4 regions of the Sphingomonas sp. DMC8 genome follow, and region 3 is predicted to be linked to each of the others. Evidence: riboswitches for the same ligand, from Rfam matches in the RefSeq annotation. Region 3 holds a riboswitch; each other region holds the start of a gene.
The links. A riboswitch is a leader RNA that binds a small molecule or an ion and turns the genes downstream of it on or off. The one in region 3 is predicted to bind cobalamin.
Positions count from the first base shown of each region.

Region 1: linked by a shared signal. The riboswitch ahead of ACT53K_RS17335 (TonB-dependent receptor plug domain-containing protein) and the one ahead of ACT53K_RS00185 (hypothetical protein) in region 3 are both predicted to bind cobalamin.
Region 2: linked by a shared signal. The riboswitch ahead of ACT53K_RS06685 (DUF1636 domain-containing protein) and the one ahead of ACT53K_RS00185 (hypothetical protein) in region 3 are both predicted to bind cobalamin.
Region 4: linked by a shared signal. The riboswitch ahead of ACT53K_RS02775 (TonB-dependent receptor plug domain-containing protein) and the one ahead of ACT53K_RS00185 (hypothetical protein) in region 3 are both predicted to bind cobalamin.

Region 1 covers NZ_JBQUYV010000009.1:102,839-107,583, forward strand. The annotation lists gene ACT53K_RS17315 (SRPBCC family protein) at 1-185, shown strand, start outside; gene ACT53K_RS17320 (formate/nitrite transporter family protein) at 234-767, shown strand; gene ACT53K_RS17325 (formate/nitrite transporter family protein) at 809-1,072, shown strand; tRNA gene ACT53K_RS17330 (tRNA-Leu) at 1,121-1,205, shown strand; cobalamin riboswitch at 1,878-2,098, shown strand; gene ACT53K_RS17335 (TonB-dependent receptor plug domain-containing protein) at 2,275-4,263, shown strand; gene ACT53K_RS17340 (PepSY domain-containing protein) at 4,266-4,745, shown strand, end outside.
Region 2 covers NZ_JBQUYV010000002.1:568,018-572,762, forward strand. The annotation lists gene cobS (adenosylcobinamide-GDP ribazoletransferase) at 1-245, opposite strand, end outside; gene ACT53K_RS06675 (histidine phosphatase family protein) at 242-808, opposite strand; gene cobT (nicotinate-nucleotide--dimethylbenzimidazole phosphoribosyltransferase) at 805-1,821, opposite strand; gene ACT53K_RS06685 (DUF1636 domain-containing protein) at 1,818-2,225, opposite strand; cobalamin riboswitch at 2,452-2,643, opposite strand; gene ACT53K_RS06690 (hypothetical protein) at 2,701-3,036, opposite strand; gene ACT53K_RS06695 (hypothetical protein) at 3,380-4,745, shown strand, end outside.
Region 3 covers NZ_JBQUYV010000001.1:31,945-36,689, forward strand. The annotation lists gene lldD (FMN-dependent L-lactate dehydrogenase LldD) at 40-1,209, shown strand; cobalamin riboswitch at 1,251-1,451, shown strand; gene ACT53K_RS00185 (hypothetical protein) at 1,651-2,223, shown strand; gene cobO (cob(I)yrinic acid a,c-diamide adenosyltransferase) at 2,220-2,831, shown strand; gene ACT53K_RS00195 (TonB-dependent receptor domain-containing protein) at 2,940-4,745, opposite strand, start outside.
Region 4 covers NZ_JBQUYV010000001.1:573,891-578,635, forward strand. The annotation lists gene ACT53K_RS02770 (ABC transporter substrate-binding protein) at 1-335, opposite strand, end outside; gene ACT53K_RS02775 (TonB-dependent receptor plug domain-containing protein) at 335-2,206, opposite strand; cobalamin riboswitch at 2,321-2,514, opposite strand; gene ACT53K_RS02780 (DUF4142 domain-containing protein) at 2,695-3,318, shown strand; gene ACT53K_RS02785 (bactofilin family protein) at 3,344-3,778, opposite strand; gene rpsL (30S ribosomal protein S12) at 4,080-4,451, shown strand; gene rpsG (30S ribosomal protein S7) at 4,515-4,745, shown strand, end outside.

The sequences.
Region 1 (4,745 bases), on a different contig from region 3:
ACGAGGGGGAGGAAGGCGCCGTCACCACCGTGACCTTCGAGGACCAGGGCGGCAAGACGCTGGTGACGTTCCATGAGCGTTATCCCACGCCGGAGGCGCTGGAAGAGGCGATGGAAGGCTCGGCGGCGGGGCTGCCGATGCAGCTCGACCAGCTCGCGGCCTTGTTGCCGGCGATCGACGCCTGACGGTAAGCTGGCGGGGCAACCTCCACCCGTCCGCGGCGTTCAGCGGGGATGCAACCATCCCCAAGCGACGCCGCGGACGGCGACGAGGCCCAGCTCCCCGCCGCCGAGGAGGACGAGATCGCCCGCCGCCGCGCTGCGCCCTCGCGCGTCATTCACGAGGCGATACGCCGGCAGGGGGATGAGGAGCTCGACCGGCCGGCGGGCTCGCTGCTCTGGTCGGGGGTGGTGGCGGGGATCGCGATGGCGGCCTCGGTGCTGGGGCGGGCGCTGATCGAAAGCCATCTGCCCGATGCGCCATGGCGGCCGGCGGTGGCGAGTATCGGCTATTCGCTGGGCTTCATGATCGTGATTCTGGGCCGATTGCAGTTGTTTACCGAAAGCACCCTGTCGGCGGTGATCCCGGCTGCGGCCGATCCGACGCCGCGCAACCTGGGGCGGCTGGCGCGGCTATGGGGGGCTGGTGTTCGTGGCGAATATGGGCGGCACGCTGCTGATCGCCTGGCTGGTCTCCGCCGGCTGGTCGGGTACGCCGGAAGCGACGGCGGCGATGCTGGAAACCTCGCGCAGCCTGGCCGAACATAGCGGCTGGGCGGCGGTGCGGGCAGGGGTGCCGGGGGGGTCTGATGGCGGCGGTGGCCTGGTCGCTGCCGGGGGCGCGGCGGCAGGAGTTCTTCGTCGTCCTGTTCTGCACCTATTTCATTTCGCTGGGGGGCTTTGCCCATGTGGTGGCGGGTGCGGTGGAGGCGTGGCTGTTGTGGCTGGCGGGGGAGGCGAGCCTGGGCTGGGTGCTGTTCGGCTTTCTGGCGCCGGCGCTCTTGGGGAATATCCTGGGCGGGTCGGTGCTGTTCGCGCTGCTGGCGCATGCCCAGGTGCGCGAGGAATTGTGAAGGCGCTTGCGGGCGGCGCGCGCTTCGTCTAGCCGTGCCGCCTTCGCTGCCCCTGTGGCGAAATTGGTAGACGCATTCGACTCAAAATCGAACGCCGCAAGGCATGCTGGTTCGAGTCCGGCCAGGGGCACCAGTACATATTGAGAACATTGTAGAAATCCGCGGAAAACGGCGATAAAATCGCGGTTGACGGGGTCTCTCGCCTTGTTCCGCCAAGCCCCGCGAAAAGTGGGCCACCACGCTCAAGGTTCGGATCTGACGATGGGCGGCGCGCGAATCCTGAGGGTGCGGCGGCCTGCGTGGCTACAGCGAGCCTTGCTACTGCGGAGCCGGTGAGTTTCAGGAGCGAACAGTCGAGAACAGGTTCCGGAGACACTCCTTCGGCAGGGCATCGGAAGAAATCTCCGTGGTCCCTCGCAGCGGGTTACACTTATCCGGCAGCACCGTAACCTAACCGTTGCGACCTTCGGTTCCGTACCTTTCTGGACATAGCATCCCGACGAAGATGCGATGAACAAGGGAGGAGAGCATGTCAGACTATACGGCTAAAATGCCGAGGTTGCAGGGCCATCGAGAGCCGCAGCCAGTGCACGCAAGCGGTGCTGGCTGATGTCCGAATTGATTCGGCACTGCTACGTCTGCCGTGCAACGTATCTAGGTTGCTGGGGCCTGGTCGCCGCCTCTTTTTGATCAGAGCACTGTCCAGGCGTGGAGCGATCCACACCCTGAGTGGAGGATGGAGGCCGCTACCTTGCACGGTCGACAGAGCGCCTCTGCCCATGCTGCGCTCTCGGCATCCGTTGCCGCGAGCGCAGATCGCGCCGGTGCCTCGACGAGAGGCTTAAAAGGGAACGCGGTGAAGGCGGCATGCCGTCCGAAGCCGAGGCTGTCCCTGCAACTGTAAGCGGTAAGCGAGATCCACGGGCTTCCTGCTACGGAAGCAGCCACTGGGCCCGCAGGCCCGGGAAGGTGTGTATCGAGCGACGACCCGTGAGCCAGGATACCTGCCGGCGTCTGGTCGCTCTTGCCTTGGTCCAGGGGAGGGCCGCGGCACGGTGTACTCCGTCTGAGCGACGAACGAGCGGCGGGAGCCGCATCGGTCACGCGCGTCGGTCGCCCATGGCGTCCGGCCGGCGCCGTGCGCCGACCGTTTGCATGAACGGCACGCTCCCGCCCGATGTCGACGACGCCGAAGGGGATGAATGATGCATTTTCCGTCCGTTACCCGGTCCGTGGCCGCGCTCGCCGTTGCCGTTGCCGTCGCGATCCCGCCCGCCCATGCACAGGTGCAAAGCGACGACGAGACGCTGGTCGTCACCGGCACCAGCCTGGAGGAGACGCTGCCGCACCAGCGTGCCTGCTATGGCAGCGATCTTGCCGTACTCGCCGAAACCCAGGTCCAAGAAAGCGGCGCGATCGACGTCGCGACGGCGCTGCGCGGCGTACCTGGCCTCTACGTCCAGCCCGGTAGCGGCCCGTTCAGCTATGTCGACGTCTCGCTGCAGGGTTCGCGAACGCAGGATGTGCTGTGGACCGTCGACGGTATCCGCATCAACAACCGCCTCTATGGCAGTACCTCGCCCAACGACACGCTGCCGGCCAGCATGATCGAGCGCATCGAGGTGTTGAAGGGCGGCGAGAGCCTGTTCTATGGCACTCAGGCTGCGGCGGGCGTGATCAATGTCGTCACGCGCGATTTCGCGGACCGGTTCGGGGGCCAGATCGACGCCAGCGTCGACAGCTTCGCGGGTACCAACCTTAGCGGCTATGTGCGCGGCGGATCGGGTCGGCATCAATTCGTCGCCTGGGGCTCATACAATCGCTCCGAAGGCTATCGGCCCTTTAACCGGATGGAGCCGAGCGCGACAGACCGCCTGCGCGGTTACGACCTATGGTCGGTCGGCGGCAAATATCGCTACGATCTCGGCCCAGACTGGCGATTCAACCTCCAGTACATCCATACCGAGGCGAAGCTCGACAATCTCAGCCCCACTCTCACCCGCGAGAGCCGTAACGATCGCAACGAGGAGATCGCCAGCGTCCGGCTCGACTATGTCGGAAACGATGTGGTGAAGCTGTTCCTCAAGGGCTATTTCCATGACTGGAAGACCGCCTATGTCCAGATCCGCAACCCGATCGGCGGCGGCGCGCCGATCGTGGTATATCCTGCCGGCACCTTCTGGGGCTTCAAGGACTATGGCGGCAGCGCGCTGGTGCAGCTGCGGCCGCATCGCGGGCTGGAGTATCTTATCGGCTATGATTTCCAGCAGTTCAGCGGACGCGACGACGTGCTGCGGATCGCCGCTACCAAGGAACGCGTCCATGCCGGCACCTTCCAGATTCGCACCAACGACGAGCTTTCACGCCGCGCGCGTCTTTCGGCCGGACTGCGCTACAATGACGGCAGCGGATCGCGGAAGACGGTGTGGAACGTTTCCGGTCGCATCGAACTGAACGACAGCCTGTTCGTGCAGGCCAATGGCGGCACGTCGTTTCTGCTGCCCAGCGCCTCCCAGCTCTATCAGATCGATCCTTGTTGCGAACTGGGTAATCCGAACCTCAAGCCCGAGGAGAGCCTGAGCATCAATGCCGCCATCGGCGGCACCCTGGCCGGCGGCTTGCTCCACTGGCAGGGCACGGTCTTCGCCCGGCGCATCGATCATCTGATCGACATCGACACGGCCAATCCCGCCTATCCCGACGGCATCTACACGAACTCGGCGTCCCGCGTGAACGTGCGTGGTGCCGAGGTAGTGCTGGGCGCGGTGATCGCCGATGCCTGGCACCTGGACGCGAGCTACACCTATGCCCGCGCGCGTACCGCAGGTTCGTCGCTCCAGAGAGACCGCACCCCCAAGCAGCTGGCGCGCGGTACGGTCGCCTGGCGTCCCCGGGGGCTGCCGGTGGGCGCCAGTGTTTCGGTCAACTGGGTGGGGGACGCCTATGCCACGGCGAGCGGCTTTGGTCGCCGCAACTATGGCAACTACGCGATTGTCGATGCCGGGGTGACCCTCTTTCCCGATGTGGCGCGCCGCCACCGCTTCGGCATCAACGTCGAGAATCTGTTCGACCGCGACTATGCCACGCGCGGCTTCCAGTCGGCGGTGCCGGATAGCGGGGTGGGGCGGTTCCTCTACTTCACCCGCGGCACGCCGCGGACGCTGCGGGTCAGCTACGGCCTGGGTTTCTGACCATGCCCAAGGCGGTCCTCGTCCTACACCGCTGGCTGGGCGTCGTCATCGGCACGGTGATGACGCTCTGGTGCCTGTCGGGGTTCGTGATGCTGTATGTCGACTATCCGCGGCTGACGCCGGCAGAGCAGCTGCGCGGGTTACCGCCCCTGCGGCTGCCCGCCGCGACAGCGCTGGCGCGGATCGACTTGCCCGACGATCTTGCGCTTGCCTCGGCGCGGCTGGAGACCATCGCGGGCCGGACCATCCTGCGCATCGTGTCCGCCACGGTGCCGGAGCGGCGGATCGAGCAGGTGCGATCGAACCCTGGTAGCTATGACGTCGCTACGGGCGCTCTGCTGGCCGCGCTGTCGCCGCCCGACCTCCGCCGGATCGGGTCCGACTATGCGGCGCAGGCCGGCATCGCGAGTGCGACGATGCGGGTAGCCGAAACCGGCATCGATCAGTGGACCGTGCAGACCTATAGCCAGAACCGTCCGCTT
Region 2 (4,745 bases), on a different contig from region 3:
ATGTCGGCAAGCCCGTCGAGATGGAGCGCGCCCGTGATGCCGACCCACAGGAGCAGAGCCGCCAGGGCGGCGACCCAACCATCTACGGGTGCAAACAGCAGCGCTGGTGCGGTCATCACAGCGCCGATCACGCCGCCGACAAGCGGAAACCACCGTATCGACGCTGCGAAATCGGCAGCGTCGGCGTGGACTTGCGGCAGCGGCAGGCGCGTCAGAAACTGCAGGGCGACAAGGAAGCGCTTCACGCCACTAGCCCAATAATTTCGCCGCCCCCGGGATGCCCAGGCCATAATCTTATGGTCAGCAACGCGGCATGGGGCAGGTGGAACGCCCAGAGCGAAGGGAAATCGATCCGGCACGCCGCGGCAAGCGCGGCGCGCATCGTCCCGCCGTGGGCGACCACCAACGCGGTTCCCCGCAGCATTGCTAGCGCCGCACCGACGCGGGCAACCAATGCGGACCAGCTTTCGCCTCCCGGGGGCGGAGTACCACAAGGGTCGCGACGAAAGCGCGCCAGCGCGTCGGGATCGATGGCATCGAGTGCCATGCCGTCCCACACACCGAAATCCAGCTCGCACCACCGGGCATCTTCGTGCAGTGGCCGGTCGAAGGCGGCGGCAAGCGCGAGAGCGGGGGCGCGCGCCCGCGCCAAGGTGGAGCAATGGACGCTGTCGACCTCGAGCCGCATCGCGCGCGCCAGACAGGATTGCACGCCTTCGGGGGATGGCATGGCGTCCGTTCGGCCGATCAGCCGCCCGTCCACCTCGGTTGCTCCATGCCGTAACAGGTGTACCAGTACACTGCTCATGCTGCGCCGGCCACTCCTGCCTCGGCGAAGGTTGCCATCTCGGCGTGCACCTTCACTGCCGCGCGCAGGAGCAGTGCCGCGACGGCTGCGCCGCTGGCTTCGCCCAGGCGCATGTCGAGGCGCAGCAGTGGATCCAGCCCAAGCCGTTCGAGCAGCAAGCCATGTCCGGGTTCCGCCGAACAATGGCTGGCGATGCAGTGGGCCGTGATGTCCGGCGCCGCTGCCGCTAGTGGAGCCAGCGCCGCGCAGCAGATATATCCGTCCAGCAGCACGGGAATGCCATATTGCCGTGCTGCGAGCACCGCCCCGGCGATGGCCGCGATTTCGCGACCGCCAACGCGCCGCATCGTCTCGAATGCGCTGTGCGGGGCTCGGGCATGGTGGGTAATGGCGCGGGCGACCGCCATCCGCTTCGCCTCGAGCGCGGGGCCGTGTACGCCGGTGCCCGGCCCAACCCAGTCCGCTGGCTCGCCGCCAAAGCTGCGCTGGCATAGTGCGGCCGCACTTGCCGAATTGGCGATGCCCATTTCACCCAGAAGCAGCAGGTCGAGGGCAGGATCGACGGCCTGTGCGCCGATCGACAGGGCCGCGAGGCATTCCGCTTCGTCCATCGCGGGAGCCATGGTGAAATCGGCAGTGGGGCGGTCGATGTCGATCGGGACGACCTTCAGCGCCACATCGGCTGCATCCGCCAGCGCATTGATCGCTGCGCCGCCAGCCTCGAAATTGGCGACCATTTGTGCGGTCACTTCCGCCGGGAAGGCGCTGACGCCTTGCGCGGCGATGCCGTGATTACCGGCGAAGACAATCGCCTCCGCGCGTTCGATGCGCGGAATGGGCCGACCCTGCCATCCGGCGAGGAACAGTGCGATCTCCTCGAGCCGCCCGAGCGATCCCGCAGGCTTGGTAAGCTGCGCCTGCCGCGCCCGCGCTTTCTCCGCGGCGTGCATATCGGCATGGGGGAGCGCTGACAGCACGGCTTCAAAGGCTGCAACGCTGGGAAAGCCGCTCATTCGGGAAGCATTCCGGCGGGCGGGGTGCGGACAAGGAAGTGCCCTCGCACGCCCTGCGGCCATCGCGCATAGGGGACGCACCCGTCTTCGCTGGCGGCATATTCGGCCGCGAAATCGAGGATCGCGCGGGCATCATCGCTCTGCGGCGCAAAGCGTCCGAGCACATAGCCCATCCTCCCCGGACCGCGCAGATGCACCGTGCAATGCTCGGCGCACGCGAACAGGCAGGGCATGCGATGTACTGCGATGCCGCTATAGCGTTCGTCTCCCGCCGTCAGCGACTCCAGTGCTTCCGCAAGCCGTGCGCCACCGCGTACGCCTTCGGCATCCTCTCGCAGTTCCGCGCCATGACGGCAGGTACTGCACGCAACGATGGCGACGCCATCGGCAACGGGCCGCAGCATCGTCATCGCGACGCCCTCGCGCAGCTGAACGCTGCGCCCGCATGCGACATGAAAACACGAACTCGAACCATCAAAACCACTCCCGAGCCATCACGATGCACGTGCGGCGTTGGACGGGAGCAGCCTGAAACACGATCACGCGCGCCAGCGCCCCGCGCCACGCCGCGCGAGCCTTGCTGTCGTCGCTCGAGGAAATCCCCGCCCGGTCGGCGCACCCTGTCCGCCCGAGGAACGACCGCGAACGGCAGGTCTCCTGGCTTGCGGGTCCATGCCTCAGTCCGGCCGCCTTCTCGGGCATCGAAACGCCCAATGGCATATGGCCGAACGGCTCGCCGCTCACAGTTGCAGGGGCAGCCGGGGTCTTGAACCCCGTTCCCTTTTAATCCCCTCTCGGGGAACCGGTCGCGTGTGACGGGTTAAGGGGTTTGGAGCCGCCGATCAAGCCGGAGGCAGAACGAGCTGTAGCCGGGGGGCTTTACTGATAGATCTGCGCGCTGACGGGCAACAGGTCGTCCACCCGGACCAACAACGTCAACAGGTCGGTCAGCGCTTCCGATCCTTGTCCCAGCCGACGGACACCATGCAGCGCGTGGGTGGCAGCATAGGTGCTGGCGATGACATCGGCGAGATCGGGGTGGCGCGCGATCAACCCTTCGTTCCGGTTGACGCGCACGAGCAACCACGCCGCCTTATGGGCGGCGTCAACGAGCTGGATGCGCTCGGAAGCGAGAAATGCCCAGCTTCCCGTTGCCTCGATGACGGCACTGGACAGCGACTCCAGCGCGTCGATGAGATGCCGTGGCGTGGACATGGTGGCTTCCTCAAGGTGCGCAGCAATACGCCGGTCGGTAGTCTCGTTCGTCCGCCAGCTACGCACCCGCGGCACCCGCTTGCGCGGCAGGACCGTTTCGTTTCGATTATCGCGTGTGGCGTGCATAACCATAACGAATTTCCCTGCTGCTCAAGGCTTTCCATGCCGCAGTTTGAAGGCGGCAACAGTGGCCAAGGCCACAGTCTCAATGTGATTTTTCGCACATGTGAACGGGGGCGTCGTGACCGCTCGTGCGAAAACCCACAGACATTTTCCACTCCCTTGATGCAGCTTCTCGCCGGGATCGCGTGGTGGCCGCGTTGCGCAAAGAGGGGGATGTACGATGCACAAGATGATCAGCAGCAAACACCTTGAGTCCGTAAGCGATCTTACGCTCACTGCGCCGATCCGGCAGGGATTTGTCGATGCGTTCGAAAGCGTTACGTTCGAATCGCGACTGCGCATGGTGCTCAAGGGGTTGTTCAAGCTTCGTGCGACTGCGCGCGAACATTCCGCCCGGCAACCCTTTGTGGATACCTCGGCACGCATCCACTCCCTGCTCGATTATCGTATCGCCATCCTGGATACAGAGCCGAAACGGTTGTTGTTGGGTGCCACCTTCGATCGCCCGCTCGAGCCCTATATGCGGCTGATCTGGAATCCGCTGGGTCCGTTGCTCGACCTGATCTTTTGTAACTGCGAAGGCTATGTCACGGCCACCGAGCATGGCTTTCCGGACTATCTCGCATGGGTGCGCCAGAGCCAAGTCGACAGCAATTTCTTCTTCTCCGCAAACGGCAACAGCATCGACGATATGCAATATGCGCTGCATATCGAGCGGCTGGAGCGCGAGGCGCAGGCCGGGGTGAACCCGGCGACCGTTACCATCGAGGATCCCGAGCTAGCCGCCAAGCGTCTGCGCGAAGACCCGGCTACCAAGCTGGAAAGCGACCGGATTGGTGTAGAGGCGCTGGTTGCGCTCTATCGGCTGACCGATGTTTATCCCCCGGACCATCGGGAGGGCGACGGCCGCTATCTGCTCTGGGCCGCCCAGCATCTGCTGAAGGGTTGGAATGTCGATGCGCTTGCGCCGGTCCACAAGCTGGCTGTGGCCGAGCAGTTGCAATGGCTTGCGCAGCCGGGCGCGCCCGACCAGACGGCACCCAAGCCGCAGCGGCTGACCTATCAATCCGCCGATGTCCAGGGCGGCATCATTCATAACTATGGCCGCAACCATCACCCGGTGCAGCATGGCGCATTGCTCTTGATGCGGATCACCGATCCCGTCGCTGCACGGCGGTTCGTCGGCACGCTGCCGGTGTGCAGCGAAGCCGATGCCGAAGCAGGGATGGAAGCGGGCGGGGCGTTTCTCAACCTTGCTTTTACCCGCCACGGCATCGTCAATATCGGCATCGCGGCGGAAGATCTGGCGCAGTTTCCGCAAGAATTCCGCGAAGGGATGGAGGATCGTGCCGGCCTGCTCGGCGATCTGCGCGAACACCATCCGCGGCGCTGGCGGCTGCCGGCCCGCAACTGGCCCAGCGGCGTGCCCGCAGCAGGCGCGCCGGTGGTCGAGTTGAACGAAGTCGATATCGTCGTGCAACTGCGCACCACCCATCGCCATCGCGGCGAATATCGGGTGGGCGATACCCATCATCCGCTCCACGCCGAAATCGTGCAGATCGCCGATCTGGGTGCGGCAAACGGCG
Region 3 (4,745 bases):
TTTTTGCGGCGTTCCGGTTGTTGCTAACGGGGCGGCGCCATGATCATTTCCGCACCCACCGATTATCGGGAAGCCGCCCGGCGCCGGCTGCCTCGCTTTCTGTTCGACTATATCGATGGCGGTGCCGTTACCGAAAGCACGATGCACAGCAACGTGACCGAATTGCAGGGCGTCGCGCTTCGCCAGCGCGTGCTGCACGGCGTGGGCGAGCCTGACCTGGGTACGGAAATTCTGGGCAGCCACTGGGCGCTGCCGTTCGCGCTGGCCCCGGTCGGCGCCACCGGCATGTATGCGCGGCGCGGCGAAGTGCAGGCGGCGCGGGCGGCGGCGGCGAAGGGCATTCCCTATATCCTGTCCACAGTATCGGTCTGCTCGATCGAGGAAGTCGCCGAACATGCCGAGGGCGATCTTTGGTCGCAGCTCTATGTGCTCAAGGACCGCGGCTATATGCAGGGCTCGCTCGAGCGGGCCTGGGCTGCGGGCATGAAGACGCTGGTCTTCACGGTCGACATGCCGGCGCCGGGTTCGCGTTATCGCGATCGTCATTCGGGCATGGCGGGCAGCGGCGCCACGCTGCGTCAGTACATGCAAGCGGTGATGCATCCGCGCTGGGCGCTCGACGTGGGCGTGCTGGGCCGGCCGCTCTCCTTCGGCAATATCGAGCGCTATACCGGCCGCCGGATGCGGATGAAGGATTATACCGGTTTCCTGTCGCGGAATTTCGATCCCTCGATCCGCTGGTCCGACCTCGAATGGATTCGCGAGAGCTGGAAGGGCAAGCTGGTCCTGAAGGGCATATTGGACCCGGAGGATGCGCGCGACGCCGCACGGCTGGGGGCAGATGCCATCATCGTTTCCAACCATGGCGGCCGCCAGCTCGATGGTGCGATCCCCACCGCGCGCGCGCTTCCCTATGTGGCGGACGCGGTTGCGGGCGACATGACCGTGCTTGCCGATTCGGGCATACGCTCCGGGCTGGACGTGGCGCGGATGCTGGCGCTGGGCGCACAGGGCGTCCTGCTCGGCCGAAGCTATGTCTACGCGCTGGCGGCGCGGGGGCAAGCCGGCGTCGAACATCTGCTGGAGCTGATCGCGGCCGACTTGCGGGTGACGATGATCCTCACCGGCGCCCGGACCATCGCCGACATCACTCGCGATCAGCTGGTCGCCGTCGAAGCAGAGATCGTACGCGGGCGCAGCGCGCAGTAAGCAGCCGGCACGCTGGCTTGTGCCCGTCGCGTGGTGCGCCTATCACGGGCGGCGTAACGGGTGCCCGAAAGGGCTTAATCGGGAAGTCCGGGCGGCGGTTCTCCGCTTAATCCGGCACTGCTCCCGCAACTGTAGCCGGTGAGCGCATCGCCATCATGCCATTGGGGGCCTGGCCCCCGAGAAGGCGGCGACGGCGCGACGATCCGGCAAGTCAGGAAACCGGCCCGGTACCGTCGTTCCTTCGCGCGGGCGGGATGTACCGGGCGGACGAGGGCTATCCCTTGGCGGACGACAAGCCGTGTCTGTTGCCGAAGGGAAGCCCGATGTCGAAGCACCGCTGACCTGATCTCTCAGCCACGATGCCGCCCGTGCATCGCCGCTTCCCCTTGCCCGCCCGCGCGGCGGCAACGGCCATTCCACCCCCTGTTCCGGGAGAATGCCATGATCGATACCCCCCGTTTCCAGCGCATCGTCTTTGCGCTGCTCGCACTGGTGACGCTCGTCACCCGCAGCCATTCGCTCAGCCCGTTCGTGCATCTGCCCGAGACGGCGCTGGCCAGCTTCTTCGTGCTCGGCTTCTTCGTGCCGCGCACCCTGGCGTTCGCGGCGCTGTTCGCGCTGACCTTCGCGATCGACGTGGTCGTAATCCGCGTGTTCGGCCAGTCCGATTTCTGCTTCACCGCCGCCTATGCGATGCTGGTGCCGGCGTACGGCGTGATGTGGTTCGCCGGGCGCTGGATGCGCGATCGTGCCGGTGTGCGGCTGGCGGCGCTGCCCGCCATCGCGCTGGTGCTGATTGCCGCAAGCTTCGTGTCCGAGCTGCTGTCGAGCGGCGGCTTCTATTTTCTGAGCGGCCGGTTCGACGCGCCGACGCTGGCGGGCCTCCTGCCGCGCATTGCCCGCTATTATCCGCCGACGCTGCTGGCGACGCTGATCTGGGCAACCGCGACCGCCGGAACAGTAGCGGCACTGTTGGCGCTGCGGCCCGACCTGCGCCGGGTGCGCGCACGATGAACCTCACCGAGGAAGCGCGCGACCGCCAGCACCGTGAACGCGCGCAGAAGCACAAGGCGGTGGTCGATGCGAAGATCGCCGCCGCCATCGAGGACAAGGGCCTGTTGCTGGTGCTGACGGGCAACGGCAAGGGCAAGTCGTCCAGCGCCTTCGGCATGGTCGCGCGCACGCTCGGCTATGGCCGCAAGGCGGCGGTGTTCCAGTTCATCAAGGGCACCGAGGAAGTGGGCGAGCGCGCCTTCTTCGCCGGCCATCCCGATGTCGTATGGGAACGCTGCGGCGAAGGCTTCACCTGGGAAACGCAGGACCGCCAGCGCGACATCGCCGCCGCCCGCGCGGGCTGGGAAAAGGCCAAGGCCGCGCTGGCCGATCCGGCGATCAGCCTGGTCGTGCTCGACGAGCTGACTTACCTGATCACCTATCGCTATCTGGAACTGGACGAGGTGCTGCCGCCGATTCTCGCCCGCCCGGCGATGCAGCATGTCGTCATCACCGGCCGCGCGGCGCACGAGGCGCTGGTGGAGGCAGCCGATACCGTCAGCAGCATCGGCGACGTCAAGCACGCCTTCCGCGCCGGCATCCGCGCGCAGGAGGGGATCGACCGGTGAGCGTGGCACGCTGCCCGGCGCTGCTCGTTGCGGCGCGGCTGGCGGTGGCTGCGCTGTTCGGCGGGTAAAAGGTGCCGCCACCCGATTGAGTGGCGGCACGATACGAGGTCAGAACTTCACCGTCGCGCCGGCGAACAGGCGACGGCCGAGCGTGTCGTACACGCCGGGATAGGTGTTGCCGTTGCCGAAGGACACCAGAACCCCGGAGTCGAGTGCCGGCGGGTTCTTGTCGAACAGGTTGTTCGCACCGATCCGCAGCGACAGGTTCTTGCCGATCGTTGCAGAGGCGGTGAGGTCGAAATAGTTATACGCGGCCAGGTGCTGGTCGATCGGGTCCGGCGTGCTCGAATTGAGCGAGGTCGGGCCGATATAACGCCAGGCGAGCGAGAGGTTGAACACGTCGCTGGGAGCCCAGGTGGTGCGCACGGTATGCCGCCACGCCGGCGAAGGCTGGCCGCAGGAATAGCCGAACAGCCCCTTGCAATCATAGGTGCTGCCGCCGGGCAGCGGCTGGCTGACCGAATCGAACAGATAGCTGCCCACCAGATTGGTGTTCAGCGTGCCAAACTTGCCGAGATGGAAGGTGAGGTCGCCCGTCACGTCCAGACCGGAGGTCTTGAGGAACCCGGTATTGAGTGTGGTCGCGACGACATAGCCGGTGCCGAAGATGGCGCCGGTGATCGGATCGCGATGGAACAGGCCGCAATAATAGGGGCTCTTGGTCTGGAAGCAGGCGTTGATCGTGGTGTTCGGATCGATGCTGCCGATATAGTTGAGTACCTTGATGTGATAATAATCGAGCGAGAACGAGAAGTTGCGTCCGCCGCGCGGTGCCACCAAGATGCCGACCGTATAGGTATCCGCCTTTTCCGGCTTCAGGCCGCGGTTGCCGCCGAACTGGGCAGTGCACGTGTCCGCCGGGCACTCGATGATCGAATGGGCATTATATTGCGCGGCGGTAACCCCGGTGAGCTGGCAGGACGCCAGCGAGGCGGAGGGGGTGGGCCCGGCGCACGGATCCTGGGTGCTGACGTTGCCCAGCGACAGGTTGGAGAAGAGTTCGCCGATATTCGGTGCGCGGATGGCGCGATTATAGCTCGCGCGCAGGCGCACGGCATTGATCACCTGCCAGCTCAATTCTGTCTTGTAGGTGAAGGTGTTGTAGCTCGACGAAGAGTGCGTCGAATCCTGCCGGTTGGTATAGGACGAGTAGCGGAAACCGCCGTTCAGCGAGATCGCGCGGGCGAAGGGCGCATCCTGCACCAGCGGAAGCTCGAATTCGCCGAATCCTTCGTTGACGGAGATGATGCCGTCCGAATCCTGCGTGCCGTTCTGCTTTGCGATTGCGTCACCGGTAAAGAACAGCGTTTCGCGACGATGCTCGCCGCCCAGCGCGATGCTCAGGCCGTCGTGCGCCCACGGCGTTTTGATGCCATAGGTGCCCAGATCGCCGGTAATGGTGCCCGTCACGACATCCAGCGTATTGCGCGCCCAGGTGCGGCTGGGGGCGTATAGATAGCTGGCCTGCGTGCCGGTCAGACCTCCCGCCTGGAAAACGTTGATCGGAAGGCAGTTCTTGTCCGATCCGTCGAGCACCGACTGGCAAACGGCGCCGCCCTTTCCATCGGGGACGGCAAGCAGCGCGCGCTGGGCCTTGGTGACGTTGACGTCGTTGAGGAAGCGTTCGTTGTACAAGGCAACCGAATGCATCACGCTGACATCGTAGCCGAAGCCATGGCCCAGATCGCCCCGCAGCCCGGCGAGCATGCGGTAATAGTTGTGCTGCAGGTCGTCGCGCCGCGGCAGCGTTCCGTTGCCGCCGAGGCGATAGCCGATAAAGGTGTTCTGGGTAGCGGCAGTGCCCGCATTGCTGCCGCAAAGCATCTGCTGCTGGCTGCTGCTCATCAGCGGATT
Region 4 (4,745 bases), 540 kb from region 3:
TAGAGCGTCTTCAGATGCGCGCGGGCAAAGGCCTCGCGCGTTGAAGGCGGGGTGAAGCTGCTGGCGATCACCAGATCGGGCCGCAGCGCGATCACTTCTTCCGCCGTGCCGTTATTGGCGCGGAACTTCCGTGCGACCTCCAGCGGCATCGACGTCGAATCGGCGCGCATCGAATAATGGCTGAGCGCGGCGATGCGGGCGGGCGGCACCAGTTCCACCAGCATCGCATCGGCGCACGGGTTCATCGACACGATGCCCCCGCCGCCCTGCGGACCGGGCGGGGGCGCCGCGCAACTCGCGGCCATCAGGCAGACGAGCAGCGCGGCGCTTCGCATCAGTTGAACCGCAACCGGATGCCGCCATACGCAGCGCGGCCCAGCGTGCCATAGCCGGTGATCGTCTGATAGCGTTCGTCGGTCAGGTTCTCGACCCGGCCATAGACCGACAGCAGGCGATTGACCGGCATTTCGGCGCGGATGCTGGCCAGCGCATAGCCGTCGATCCGCGTCTTGTTGCCCGCATCGTTGAAGCTGTCACCCACCATCGTCACCGTGCCACCGATCGAAAGCCCGAACGGGAAGCGGTAATCGGCCGAAACGCTGCCGGTGTCACGCGGGCGGCGCGGCAGATCCTTGCCCAGCGTGCTGCCGCTCAGGCTCTGCGCATAGACATGGGTGAAGCTGCCGCGCACCGTGAAGGCCGCGACCGGGTGCAGCACCGCTTCCAGCTCCACGCCCTCGGCGCGGGTGTTGCCGATGTTGTAATAGCTCGAGGTGACGAAGTTATAGTCGATCTGGTTGTCGGCATCGCGGTGGAACCAGGTGAAGCCGATCGCGACCTGATTGCCGGCGATCGACTGGCGGATGCCCGCTTCATAGCTTTTGGCGGTTTCCGGCTTCAGGGCCGCATTCCCATAGGCGCTGTAAAGCTGATAGAGTGTCGGAGCCTTGAAGCCTTCGCCATAGCTGACATGGAGCAGCGTGTCGGGGGTGGCGCGCACCGCCAGATCGGTGTTCCAGGTCCAGTGATTGCCGAACGTGTCGTGGTCGTCGTTGCGCACGCCCGCCGTCACCGTCACCGGCGCCACCGGCGTCACGATCGCCTGGCCATAGACGCTGGTGATGCCGACCGACCTGGCCGTGGTGCCCGGGCCGCCATCGCTGAAGCGGATGCGGCTGTCTTCATGTTCGGCACCGAACACGAGGCGCAATTGATCGAGCAACTGTGCGTCGCCCTGATAGAGGTAGCGCTCGGCGCGGCCGCGATAGGCATATTCCAGCGTCGGCGTCGCGGCGGGATCATAGCTGTCGCGGGTAATGTTCGAATAGGTGAAACCCAGCCGGTTGTGGAGCTTGCCGCCGAACAGGTCGCCCTTCAGCCCCGCATAGCCGTAGAACTCGCGCGTCTTGGCATATTCGCCGGTGTCACCGAACGCATAGGTGGGCGGGGCATAGCCGTCGAGATCCACCTTGCTGTCGGCATAATAGCCGCGAAGGTCGAGCGACAGGCCCTCGACCAGCTTGACCTGAACATTGCCGGTCGCGCCGAACTGGCGATAGCCATCGGCCTCCTTGCCATTGGCGGCGGCGGAAATACCGTCGGTGGTAGTATAGCCGGCGGTCAGCCCGGCGGTGATGCGGTCATTGCCGCCGGCGAGTGCGGCATTGCCGCTGAACGTGCCATAGCTGCCGCCTTCGGCATTGGCGCGGGCTTTCAGGCCTTCGCTGCCCTGCAGCGTGGTGACGTTGACGACGCCGCCGATCGCCTGGCTGCCCCAGATCACCGAATTGGGGCCGCGCAGCACCTCCACCCGCTCGATCGAGCCGGCGAGCAGGCTGCCGAAATTATAGGCGCCGCCGGTCGAGGAAGGGTCGTTCACGCGAATGCCGTCGATCAGCACCAGCGTCTGTTCGCTCTGCGCGCCGCGGATGTTCACATTCGTCTGCGTGCCCATGCCGCCATTGCGGTTGACGGTGACGCCGGGCGTGGTGGCCAGCAGGTCCGACAGCACCAGCGTCTGGCGCTGCTCGATTTCGGCGCGGTCAATGATGGTGACCGAACGGCCGACCTGGTCGATCGGCTGGGTAACGCCACTGGCGACGACGACGACTTCGTTGTCCGGCTTGGTGGAATCGTCCTGCTGGGCATGGGCCGCGAACGGCGCCAGCAGGGCACCGGTCGCGCAAAGGAAGTTCAGGTAACGCATTGCTTCAAGACACCTCGAAACGGGCCCGCCCCGGGGACCGGGACACGCCGCTAGTTTGGTGTCGCTCACGCGGGGATTTCAGCCCCGTTCGCCCGGTACACCCCGCCCGCGCAAAGGAATCGACTGTGGCGGGCAGGTCTCCTGGCTTCCGGGTCATCGCCTGAGCACGCCGCCTTCCCGGAACAGGTCCAGTGGCTGTGTGGCGTGCAGGCTCGCCGGCTACAGTTGCGGGGGCAGCTTCGGACTTGCGGACCGAATTCCCTTTTCATCCCCCGGCCAAGGGGGACACCCGTCACGCGCCGGCGTGTAGCGGCAAGCGGCGGGGCGGGGCAAGTCCCGCCCGAAAGACTAACCTGCATCAGTATTCCCTCCCTTTTCTCCAAGTCGTTTCGCCGGAGCGGCAAAGTTTCGGGGCGATCTGAGGGCGTTGCGGAACGGCGATACCGCCCGCGCGTTCAATCGCGCCAAGGAAACAGGAGGATGCGCTCATGAAGAAATCGTTGTTGATCCTTGGCGTCTTGCCGGTCGCCGCCCTTGCCGCCTGCCACAATGGCGGCGAACGTGCCGACAACGGCATGGCAGCGGGCAACACCGACAATATGGTCACCAGCATGCCCGCCGACGAAAATGTCAGCGGCATGGATGCGAATGCGATGAACGGCATGGCCGGCAACGAAACCGCCGCCGCGCCGATGTCGGGCCAGAAATTCGTCAACACCATGGCCGCCAGCGACGCCTATGAAATCGCAGCCGGGCAGCTTGCCGAACAGAATGCGACGGACAGCAAGCTGAAGGATTTCGGCAAGGAGATGGTGAAGGACCATAACGACTCGACCGAAAAGCTGCGGAAGGCATCGGGCAAGGCGACCCCGCCGCTCACACCCGACCCGACGATGACTGCCGAGCAAAAGGCCAATCTGGCAACGCTGCGCTCGGCGACGGGTGCCGATTTCGACTCGGCCTATCGCTCGCAGCAGGTGAAGGCGCACGAGCAGGCGCTGGCGGTGTTGCGCAGCTATGCTCAGGGCGGCGACGTGCCGGCGCTGCGCGACTTCGCCGATTCGACCGCCAAGGTGGTGGCCGATCATCTCGACAAAATTCGCGGCCAGTAAGGCCCCGCAGGGCGAAGCGGCGGCGTCAGGCCGCCGCTTCGCTCGCAATCTGTAGCGGCACCGGCGCGGCGGCCGGGGCGCCGGGCTGGAGATGCTTCAGCCGGCCATCGACATGGCCACCCTGTTCGATGGTGATCGTCTCATATTCGACATCGCCGACGATTCGCGCGGAGCGTTCGACCGTAAGCTGGCGGACATGCACCGATCCTTCGATGCTGCCGGCGATGCGGGCCGTGTCTGCGCGCACGCTGCCGAAAATCTGGCTTTCGGCGCCCTGCGCCAGCGTGCCGCAATCGACATCGCCCTCAATGCGCCCGTCGACATGCAGATCGGCCGTGGCGGTGAGGTTGCCGGTGATGACGATATCGGCGCCGATCACCGAAAACATGCCGCGCTTGCCATTGGCCGGTGCGGCCGGTGCCGCCTGACGTTCCTCGCGACCGCGATTGCCGTTGAACATGCCTGATCCCCAACCCTTGATCCGAATCCCGCAGGGGCGTTAGCACAGCGCAAGGCCCGCTACAGCCTCCGTGAATCCCCGAGATGGGGCGGGGTGGAAGTGGTTGACCGCAACCGGGCACATCGGTATAGGCGCGCCGTTCCACGTGGGCTGGTCTTCAAAGGTGCCATCCCGCTTTGGAATAAGAGCTGAACGTTGCTGGAGACGCAATCGCCCGGGGGGCAAGAATGCCGCCGGGGCTTTTTCGTATTCTGTCCAACAGGGCTCCAGCAAAGTAACCACTTGAAAGGTGAAGGGCTTCATGCCGACGATTAACCAGCTGGTCCGCAAGGGCCGCGAACCGCAGAAGGCCAAGTCGAAGGTCCCTGCGATGGAACAGAACCCGCAGAAGCGCGGCGTCTGCACCCGTGTCTACACCACCACCCCGAAGAAGCCGAACTCGGCGCTCCGCAAGGTTGCCAAGGTTCGCCTGACCAACCAGCGCGAAGTCATCAGCTACATTCCGGGTGAAGGCCACAACCTGCAGGAGCACTCGGTTGTGCTCATCCGCGGCGGCCGTGTGCGCGACCTTCCCGGCGTGCGCTACCACGTCCTGCGCGGCGTGCTCGATACCCAGGGTGTCAAGGACCGCAAGCAGAGCCGTTCGAAGTACGGCGCGAAGCGTCCGAAGTAATCAGGCCATAGTAAGCCCCGGACGGGTTCCGGATCGGCTGAAGTTCAGAAGGAATTAAGTGAGATGGCACGTCGTCGTCGTCCCGAGAAGCGGGAAATCCTGCCCGATCCCGTTTATGGGGATCAGGTTCTGTCGAAGTTCATGAATTCGGTCATGCTGGACGGCAAGAAGGCCGTTGCAGAAGCGATCGTCTATGGTGCCCTGGAAACCATCGAGCAGCGCGCCAAGCGCGAGCCGATCGGCGTGTTCCACGACGCCCTGAACAATGTGAAGCCGGGCATCGAGGTCCGCAGC